2 regions of the Numidum massiliense genome follow, and region 1 is predicted to be linked to the other one. Evidence: riboswitches for the same ligand, from Rfam matches in the RefSeq annotation. Region 1 holds a riboswitch; the other holds the start of a gene.
What was found. A riboswitch is a leader RNA that binds a small molecule or an ion and turns the genes downstream of it on or off. The one in region 1 is predicted to bind FMN.
Positions count from the first base shown of each region.

Region 1 (5,398 bases):
TTGTAATTCGTAGGCGCGCAATTTGTTCAACAGACCAATCCCGCGACCTTCCTGTCGCATATAGACGAGCACGCCCTTGCCTGCCGCTTCAATCTGGCGCAAGGCAGCGTGGAGCTGCGGCCCACAGTCGCAGCGGAGGGAAGCGAACACATCGCCTGTCAAACATTCGGAGTGGATGCGCACGAGGATCGGTTCATCGGGGGTCATTTCCCCTTTGACGAGGGCGACAACTTCTTGATCGTCGACAGGGTTCGTATACGCGATCGCCGTGAAACGGCCGTATGCGGTCGGCATTTGCACGGAAGCTTCCCGCGTCACTAAGTGTTCCTCAACGATCCGATAACGGATTAAGTCTTCAATGGTGATCATCTTTAGCGCATGCTGTTCCGCTAGTCGCGTTAATTCCGGGACGCGTGCCATCGTCCCATCTGATTTGACCACTTCACATATGACACCGGCAGGTACACTACCTGCGAGTTGCGCCAAGTCGACCGCAGCCTCCGTATGGCCGGCGCGCTTGAGGACGCCACCTTTTTTTGCAATGAGTGGAAAAATATGTCCCGGACGCCGAAAGTCGTGCGCGCGGGCATCGGGGCGAATTAACGCTTGGACGGTTCGGGCGCGTTCGTGGGCCGAGATGCCGGTCGTCGTCGTTTTGTGGTCGACAGACACGGTGAAAGCCGTCCCGTAGCGGTCCACGTTTTGCTCCTTTTCGACCATTAACGGCAAGTCTAACGTGCGTGCCCGTTCTTCCGTCAGAGGTGCACACACTAACCCCCGTCCGTGTGTAATCATGAAGTTGATCACTTCCGGCGTCGCGTGTTCAGCTAGTGCCACCAAATCGCCTTCGTTTTCGCGATCTTCGTCGTCGACGACGATCACTGGTCGCCCTTGCCGCAAATCGTCAATTGCCTCACTTACTGTGTGAAACGTCACAACCATTCCTCCTCTATATTTATCCGTTATATAAAACCGTTCTCATTCAATAATTCGATGCTCACACCTGCTGGCGCCGCATGTTCTGCCTTGTTCAGGCACACTTTGACAACGTACTTGCCGATCATGTCACACTCGATGTTGACGCGATCCCCGACATGAGAGTCATACAAAGTCGTCTCGCGCAACGTGTGCGGAATGACGGTGACGGAGAAACCGTTCTCTGCCACGTCGAAAATGGTTAAACTGATCCCATCCACAGCTATTGAACCTTTGTCGACCATATAAGTTGCCCACTCGGGCGCTGTTTTGAATCGAAACAAGACGGCATTTGTCATCTGTCTTCGTTCAGTTACGACCGCGGTCGCATCGACGTGCCCACTGACAAAATGACCGCCGAACCGCTCGCCCGCCGCGAGTGCACGTTCCAAATTCACTTGGCTGCCGACGCGTAAATTACCTAATGTCGTACGCTTAATGGTCTCGCCGCTCACGTCCGCCGTAAAACTGTAATCGTCGACGCGGGTAGCCGTTAAACAACTGCCGTTAACGGCAACACTATCTCCTATTTTCAAATCGGTTAACACGGATTGACAGTCGACCGTTAGGACAAGTGCTCCCCCTTTTCGGACGAGGCGACGCACACAGCCCATTTCCTCAATTATCCCGGTAAATATGTCGATCCCCTCCTGCCCGCGGGCGTGACACATATCCTTCAACGCACAAATCGTTGCCTAACTTATGCACCCTGGCAGCGGATAGAGACAAGGCGTCGTTCATACGATCACTTCCCACGCCACCGTAAGACGTCATGCTGTCCCTTCCTCCTATAAGCTTCGGAGCGATCATCGCTACGACCTTGTTCACGAAACGTCCCTCTAACAAGGAACCGTTCAGCGCACTGCCCCCTTCGACGAGTACGGACACGATGTGTTCCCGACCGAGTATAGCGAATAGTTCACTTAAATCGACCCGCGGACCCGCGCCCGCCGTGAATACGCGCACCCCGCGCGCCGCGAGCGCCGCCTCTTTCCCTCTGTCGCGCCTCTCCGTGCAAAAAATCCACGTCGGCGCCTGCGATGTGTCACAAACGTATGCCTCTAAGGGCGTACGGAGCTGGCTGTCGACGACGACGCGCACCGCGTCTCGTCCCCCTTCCGGCAAACGGGTCGTTAAGAGGGGGTTGTCCGCCAACACCGTGCCAATACCGACCATAACCGCATCGTGCACATGCCGCAGCCGATGGACGTAAGCCCGCGCCTGCTCGCCAGTCACCCAGCGACTGTCGCCTGTTTTCGTCGCAATCTTTCCGTCTAACGTACTCGCCGTCTTCACGGTCACAAAGGGCCGCTTCGTCGTCATATAGTGAAAAAATGCTTCGTTCAATGTGGCACATTCTCGCTGCAGTACGCCAGTTACGACGTCGATGCCAGCCTCGCGCAACCGCGCCAAGCCTGCGCCGTTGACGGCCGGGTTGGCATCTGTACTACCGACGACTACTTTTCGTACCCCAGATGTGATGATTGCCTCTGTACAAGGTGGCGTGCGACCGTGGTGGTTACACGGTTCCAACGTCACATACAGCGTGGCGCCGCTCGCCTCTTGCCCAGCCATCTGTAGCGCGTGCACTTCGGCATGTGGCTGACCGGCGGCGAGATGAGCACCGATGCCGACGATTTTCCCGCCGTTGACGACGACAGCCCCGACTGGCGGGTTCGGCGACGTTTGCCCTTGCGTCGCGCGCGCCAACTGTAGCGCGAGTGACATATAGCGTGTATGGCCGTCCGCACGGTTCGTGAGATCCGTAAGGTATGCGCGGTCTATGGGGTCCGCGTGCTCCGTAAGGTATACTCGGTCCGTAGGATCCGCGTACTCCGTGAAGTATGCGCGATCCGCTCGTTCGTCATGTTCGCCTTCGCCAGCGCTACCAAAAAATATCGCCATTCCAAAAATCCTCCTTTTGGTTAGATTTTTGAAATTGAATGCAACCCAAATAAAAATACCCAGACACAATTATCTGGGCATAGTGAAATAAACCTTACTATTAATTTCTTGAAAAAAATAGCAAAGTCCTTGTTCACCTTCTACCATCCGGACTATACCGTCGGCCTTAGAGTTACACTAAGTCAGTCACGATCACCTGCTGGCGACAACCTTTTTTCCTCGCATAACAACTGCGGGGAAAATGCGTCGTCAACCGCATGTCGAGTCGTCGAAACGCCTCTTATGATCTGTGAGTCGCGGGCTTACGCCACCGTTGTGGCGATCACCGCCGGTCAGGAATCTCACCATGCCCCGAAGGTTGTATTCAATTCAATAAATCTAGTATAGCACAACACGCGTATTCGTTTCCATGAAAGAAATGTCACAGTATGTGTCAAGCTTTACTCGACGACCTTACAGGATCAAGGATTTAAAGACCTAAATATGTCATTCCCTAACGTTCACTTGTTGTCCGCCCTTGAGGAGTTAACTCTTCAAGGACGGCGATTAACCACCTTATCCAAATACCCAATAGCACTTGAAGCTGATGCGGCACCTACTTGGATCCTGCCAACTTGAACCCCAATGTGATCCGACTTACCTATTCGCCTCGCATGGCGTTTTAGTTTTTGTGTCACTTGGCGGTTGGGCCAGACAGTTAATAATGCCTGTCTCAACGTCCCATTGGTAACGCCTTGTTGTACTTTGGCGATGGCTTGAGCCCCTTCTTCACTCCAGTACATGCCACGACGTTTCATGCGGTATGCCAGACGTCTCTGGTTCGATTCCATGCATCCCATCCTACGAGCATTTTTTGGCACGTCTGGACTAACCTCACGCCAGTCGCAGAGGATCTCCCAGTGCCCTTCAAGATACTTCTGCATGTTCTCGATACGCTTTTCCTCTCGCTCCGTCTCTGCATTTCCCTGTGCCGTATCAATCACCGCTTTAAACCTATCCTTATTTTTTTCGGATATTGCCTTTTCAATTTGAGGAATGAGCCTTGGCTGGCGGCTCAACCCGCGACGAATACTCCTCTTTACGTGAAAAGGATCCAATTGGCGGACAACCGATGTCGCTTCAGAAAAGGTATTTTGAACGCGTTCCTCAGAGATCCATGAAGCCGCATCCGCATTAGTCGCCACATGTGTATGTGAGAGATCCCAACGATGTCGAATCGCTGCATAACCTATTTCCCAAAAGTCATCCACCGATTCAACGGTAGAAAAGACGTGACGATCTGTTAACGAGACACGCTGTCCGTTTTGCTCCCACCCGGTATAGGCAAGCATATTTTTGATCTCTATTCCTTTGCCTCTCCCTTTGACGTATAAGCCATCTGCTTCGCAATATAAGTGCTTAACGGACGGAGAGTTAGGAATTACCGTATCCTCAAAAATTCGATCCCTTTTTTCAGCATCCATGACAGCTTGAGCTTCACCTGCTTCTTTTACTAAGCGCTGAAACGTCGTATGGCTGATCGTTATACCGGCAAGTTTTTGCGTGACCTCTGAGGCGAGGCGGTAGGTCATTCCCGGCGCTGCAGCTAACTCTGCTCCGAGCATCATAAGGTCTGGGCTGTATCTTTTACGGCGTTTTAAACCGATTGCCTCATCGACAGGGTAATGTGCGTTTCCGTTTCGGTCGTACATCAAGTGGCGTTTATAGGACACTGTCCCAAAAAAACTGGTGAACTCCCGGCTGTCCAATCGCTCACTTTTCCAACCGTATTTTTCCTTGTAATGCGTCGTCATCATCTGATCGAGCTGCTCCAAAAATTCTCCGAACAGATCAGCCATCACTTCCATCAGGCGAATACGTAAGCTTTCCCAAAACGACAACATATCTGTAGACTGTTCCAAGATAGTAGCGATTTCTGGTATAATGGTTTTCAAGGAAGACCTCTCCTTTCGTGGTGGTTAGGAGTACTATTTAGGTCTTCCTTTTCTATATTCTCCCTCCAAATTCCTGCTAAAACCCTTCGAGAGAAATGTTACACATACAATGTCACAGTGGCTCCGCTATACATACGAAAAAATTTTTGAAACCGAAGAAGGAATTCGACCGCTTTTGTCGAATAGTCGAATAGAAGCTATATCTGCATATACTTCGCGACGAATGGAGGGTTTTAGTTATGGATCTTGATCCGATCAGCCTCGGATCACTCATTCGCCAGCGCCGAAAGGAGCTCGGACTAACCTTAAGCGATCTGGCTAATGACCACATTTCCGTGCCGACGATTAGTAACATCGAGCGCGGGATCACGAACAACCTCGCGAGTGAAAAGGTGCATTACATTCGCCAGCAACTCGATCTGTCCGACGATCTGATCAAGCAAATGCTGCAAAGCACAGAGGACGAGCAGAAGCGGCTACAGCAACAGCTGGCCGTCGTGCGACACTTAATTGAGGTGAATGTGCTGGGTGAAGCGCGTAAAAGAGTAAGCGCTTTAGAAAGTGATGACACGTTGTCTTCTTTC
Region 1 covers NZ_CTDZ01000009.1:876,828-882,225, reverse strand. Annotated here, with positions in the region: gene BN1247_RS04710 (bifunctional 3,4-dihydroxy-2-butanone-4-phosphate synthase/GTP cyclohydrolase II) at 1-942, opposite strand, end outside; gene ribE (riboflavin synthase) at 963-1,646, opposite strand; gene ribD (bifunctional diaminohydroxyphosphoribosylaminopyrimidine deaminase/5-amino-6-(5-phosphoribosylamino)uracil reductase RibD) at 1,594-2,703, opposite strand; FMN riboswitch at 3,012-3,243, opposite strand; gene BN1247_RS04695 (ISLre2 family transposase) at 3,414-4,763, opposite strand; gene BN1247_RS04690 (helix-turn-helix domain-containing protein) at 5,054-5,398, shown strand, end outside.

Region 2 (5,398 bases), 1.6 Mb from region 1:
TGTCTACGCCGTTTAGCCGTTAACGCTTGCCGCAGGAGATCGGCCTCCGCGCGTGAAATGGCGGCAATTTCCGCTTCAGGACCAGCCCCCCCTGCCGTCTCCACCCGTATTTTTACAACTCTAAGAAGCCGATGCACAACCCCTTGGATAGAATCGACGGATTGAATGCGTTGCAGCGGAATCGAACTGCGCGTGCGGAACAACACACCTTGCACGAGTCGCAGTTCGCCGCCCTCAATGCGATACGTATACCGTCGCCAAGCGAGATACCCGTAGACAACCGCGAGCAAGACTAAAAAGGTACCGATCGCGGTTAACCACCACAAACTAACACCCCAATTGACCAACCGCTTCCCGAGCCACGATAAGGCAAAGATCGCTGGAATGAACCATAAGCGAATTTGCTCGATTATGAGAATGACGATACCAGCTGGATGCAGACGGCGCGGCTCACACATCGTCAGCCACTCCCGCAAGTTCAGCTATTTGATCGCGCAAGGCGTCTGCCGCTTCCACCGTCAATGCCGGAATTTCGTGCTCGCCAGCCGCTGTAGAAACGGACACAGTAGCCAATCCATAACGTCGCATAAGCGGTCCTTGCGACGTATCGACGTGCTGCACGCGTACCATCGGTATGAGCGTCCGCTTAATAAAAAAGACGCCGTGTCGCAAATCAATTTCCCGTTCTGTAATTTCATAGCGCCATCGCCGCCAGCGAATCGTCGGGGCGATTACAACCCCAATAAGCGTATAAATAATAGCTAATACACCGGCAGCGGCAGAAAAAATCCACCACCAACCGTGGAAAGACGCCATATACACTAAAATGAGGGCGCCCAGCACGAGGATGGAGGAAACGATCCCACCCGCAATACGCCATACTTTCACGGCGCGGGGGTCGATGCGCTCGCTCGGTTCAGGACGCATAAGCAGCTCCCCTTCTTACCCCTTTGGAAACAAGATTAGCGTTCAACTGTCTATCGATGGCACTATTTTCCCTAGATGCCAAGGCCATTCCTTTTCCTCCTTCAAATCCATCGTCACTATAGTATAACACGCACGCCCATCGCACCAGTCATTTAATAATTTCTTTATGTTGGCGTATCGACCACCCAAACAGAAAAAAAGCCGGACATATGCCGGCCTCGGAAAGAATAACGCCTTAAAAGTTACTTAACCTTTAACCATTTATTCGATTAACCCATTATGCGACGTTGGAGCCGCGGTTGTAACCTCATATAAATAGGAACGAACACTAAGGCGATCAGCAGCCCTTTAATCACGTTAAACGGGGTAATCCCGTACAAAACAATCCCAACTAATTTATCCGCTTCGAAAGGCATATTGAGTAAATAGGCGTAAGCGGGGAAGAGCACGTAGTAGTTCATAACCGCGAGTAGCGCCGCCATGACCAGCGTACCTACGACGAAACCGGCGACGACACCTTTGATGCCGTTCATACGCCGTGCCGTCAAGACGACAGAGACGACGAACACACTGCCGGCGATAAAGTTAGAAATATTACCGATTGGAATACCTGTCTCGCTACCGGAAAAAAGGAAGTGCAACGTATTTTTCAAGAACTCGACGAGCACACCGATCCACGGCCCGAACATAAACCCGGCGAATAGCGCGGGTACGTCGCTAAAGTCCACCTTGAGGTAAGGTGGAAACGGCGGTAGCGGGAAATCTAAATACTGCATAATAAACGCAATGGAAGACAACAGTGAAATGAGGACTAACTTCACCAAACGCGAAGAGGATTGCACCATCAGATCAACACACTCCTTAGTTAATTGGCTGTTCTACACTTTGAACAACCTCGAAGATGATGTATCTGATGACAACCGTACAAATCTAAAATGCCCGAAAAAAGTGGTCTCCCACTTCCTTCGGGCAATAGATAACGAGAGTAGTTGTGTAGGCGTTGCGGCAGCCACAGCAAACTAAAGGCAGCTTAAGCTCAGCAAGTTAGTAAGCTTGACGAGCGCCTCCGCGTCGGTGTACACTTCGTGTCACGCACTGTAGCACTGTCGCACTGTTGCACTATACAACCGTTTACTTGCCGCGCATGTAACGCAGATAGAATCACGGTAACAACAGTGCGTTTAAGACTTCGTACACATTGCGAATTCATAGGCAAACTCGCCTAAACGCAGTTCGCACGCATGCACATGCCTACGTTCGTCAAACTACTCGTTGACGTACGCGTTATCATCCTTCTCCCATCCAGACTATACTGTCGGCCCCGGAGTTTCACCGAGTCCACCGCTTGCGCGGGTCACGGGCTAAGGTACGCATCGTGCACGGTACGTGCACAGCATACCATCACCGCCGGTCGGGAATTGCACCCAGCCCCGAAGGATCAAAACGTTATTCATTTCCTGCCCTCATTATAGGGGATAACAATAAAAGTTGCAATGCGTCGGTTAACTGCTTGTTAAACAGTGACGCGGTTGTCTAATATCGCTTTTAGCATCTCATCGTCTAACCGCTGCAAAAACGCCTGCACGAGTTTAATACCGTTGTCGAGATCGTCGCGGTGTACGACTGAGCCGTGACTATGAATGTATCTTGCTGGGACGCCGATGACGAGCGAAGGCACGCCCTCACCGTATAGGTGGAATTTACCCGCATCGGTACCGCCGCCACCCATCAATTCTACTTGATACGGAATGTGCTCTTTTTTGGCGATGCGCACGATCGTGTCGCGCAGTGCCCGGTGCGGCACCATCGTCGCGTCGTAAAACGCAATCAACGGGCCTTTTCCTAATTCAATTTTCTCCTCCGATTCCATACCCGGCGTATCTTCGGCGACGCCGACGTCGAGCGCGAGGGCGATGTCCGGTTTGATTGTCTGCACGAGTGTCGTCGCCCCCCGCAGTCCGACTTCTTCTTGTACCGTCGCCCCGGAGTAAATTTGATTGGGGAGCTCGAGCTCCTTGCACCGTTTAAGCAGCTCCAGCGCCATGTAACAACCGGTACGGTTGTCCATCGCCTTTCCTAGTAAAAACTTCGGATTAGCCATTTGCGTAAAGGGACAGATCGGGATGACCGGGTCGCCGACTTCGACCCCCGCTGCTTCTGCTTCGGCTCTACTACTTACCCCGATGTCGATAAACATATGTTCCTTTTTGACAACACTTTTGCGTTCGTCTGGGGGTAAGACGTGAGGCGGTTTAGAACCGATGACGCCGATAATGTCTCGCTCGCGGCCTTTAATTTTTACCCGCTGTGACAACATGACGTGCTCCCACCAGCCCCCGAGCGGCTGCAGGCGCAAGTAGCCTTTGTCGGTAATTTTTGCTACCATAAATGCGACTTCGTCCAGATGGCCGGCCAACATCACCTTCGGCCCGCGGTTGCCGATTTTCCCGACGATGCTGCCGAGGTGGTCGGTGTAAATGTCGTGCGTGACACCTTCGATGTGCTGCTTCACAATCGCGCGAACGTCATCCTCGAAACCGGGTGCGCCGTCCGCCTCCGTAAGTTGTTTCAGAACTTCTAAATCTTTGTCCACACTGCACACTACCTTTCCTTAGTTGTCTCTCCCCTGTAGCATGCGGCATGGGCAGATACTTTATGCTGGACGGTAATGCAACGCGCATATGCCTCCGCAAAGTAAAAAAGCTATAGCCCTTCACTACCCCCGCAGTAAAAGAACTATAGCCGAACGGCTGATCAGTAGATTGAACTTTAAATGAACTTTAGATGAACTGAGCTTTAGATGAACCTTGAACAGACACACTAAAAAAAGCTCTGACGCTACCCCTAATATTCTTGAATAATCGGATGAATTTCCAATTCATCGATGAGCGCGTGACGCGGTCTGCTGGCCATAAAAACGACAGCTTCCGCGATATCTTCGGCGAGTAACCAGCCTTTTTTTTCCGGATCGCCTTGCTCGCTCTCATTAAAATATGTATCGGTCATCCCCGGACTGATCACGCCGACTTTAATGCCGAGCTTACGCACTTCTTTTGCCAGTGCACCACTAAAGGCATGGATGCCGAATTTGCTCGCACAGTAAGCGGCCCCTTTCGGTATCGTCCGTTTGCCTACGTCCGAGGAAATGTTGATAATTTGCCCTTGTCCCCGTTCAACCATCGTCGGCAGTACCTCACGTGAAAACAGAAAAGGCGCCGTCAAGTTAGTGGCGAGCACGCAATTCCACTCGTCGAGCGCAGTATCTTGTACCGGTTTAAAAAGACCGATGCCGGCGTTATTCACTAAAATGTCAATTTTTCCGTAATGATCGAGCGTCCTGCGGACAGCGCCACAAATTTCGTCCTCATTTCTTACATCTGTCGGGATAACGAGGCAATCGCGGCCCTTTTCACGTATGTCTGCCGAAACTTGTTGTAGCTCCGACTCGTTTCTGGCAATGAGCGCTAAATCGACCCCTTCACGGGCGAAAGCTTTAGCGACTGCTTCGCCGATCCCGCGACTAGCTCCGGTGACGATTGCCACCTTGTTCTGCAATGTCATGTCGTCACTCCCTATACAAATCCCTCTCGGTTTACTTTAGCATATTATTTGAATCAATCGCAAACAAAAGCGTTAATTTCATTGAAAAATTGCGCTTTCCACTTTTAGCCAGAAATTGTCCCACGCGACACTCATATTCGATGCCACACGTTCATATATATGGCGTTGGATTGCCGCTTTTTCCTTTGCCTTTTGAGGCAAAACACGTTAGACTGTTCAATGAAATAATGGCGAAAAGGTGTTGTCGGTGAAAATAGGAGCTCGCATTCTCAAGACAGGGATCGCTGTCGGACTAGCTCTGTACATTAGTCATTTTTTAGGTTTGCAGCCGATTACGTTAGCAGGGATAGCCGCCTGCGTGACCGTACAGCCGTCACTTTACCGTTCTTGGCAAAACAGTTTACAACAGATTCAGGCAAACATTGTCGGTGCCGTCATCGGTGTTGCCTTGGCCATGCTGCTAGGGACACAGCCGTACGTCATTGCGCTCGGCGTCGTCATCGCCATCGGTATTAACATCCAATTAAAGTTCCATAAAAGTATACCTTTAGCGATGGTGACGGTACTCGCCATTATGGGCAGCCCGTCAGAGGCGTTTTGGGAAGTCGCAGCGGACCGTTTTCTCCTTCTGTTTATCGGCGTTATTTCGTCGATACTCATCAACGTTTTTTTTCCGCCACGTCACGAAAAACGTCTCATGAAAGAGCTCGGTGCACTGCAAGAACAAATCGTGCTCCATTTGCGCTTACTGACTGAAACAGAACGGGCCGGACGTCAAGTACACGAAGACATCAAAAAAATGGCGGAGCGTTTCGAAGAACTAGAGCAATTGTACGCGTTGTTCTGGGAGGAAAACCGTTACCGAAGGCAAGTCTTTTCCCGGCGGACGCGGAAGCTATTAGTGATGCGG
Region 2 covers NZ_CTDZ01000009.1:2,484,633-2,490,030, forward strand. Annotated here, with positions in the region: gene BN1247_RS11745 (PH domain-containing protein) at 1-458, opposite strand, end outside; gene BN1247_RS11750 (PH domain-containing protein) at 451-927, opposite strand; gene BN1247_RS11755 (ECF transporter S component) at 1,197-1,751, opposite strand; FMN riboswitch at 2,214-2,369, opposite strand; gene BN1247_RS11760 (M42 family metallopeptidase) at 2,441-3,529, opposite strand; gene BN1247_RS11765 (SDR family oxidoreductase) at 3,772-4,488, opposite strand; gene BN1247_RS11770 (FUSC family protein) at 4,736-5,398, shown strand, end outside.
Region 2: it holds a riboswitch for FMN, as region 1 does, so the genes downstream of both, BN1247_RS11755 (ECF transporter S component) here and ribD (bifunctional diaminohydroxyphosphoribosylaminopyrimidine deaminase/5-amino-6-(5-phosphoribosylamino)uracil reductase RibD) in region 1, are expected to answer to the same signal.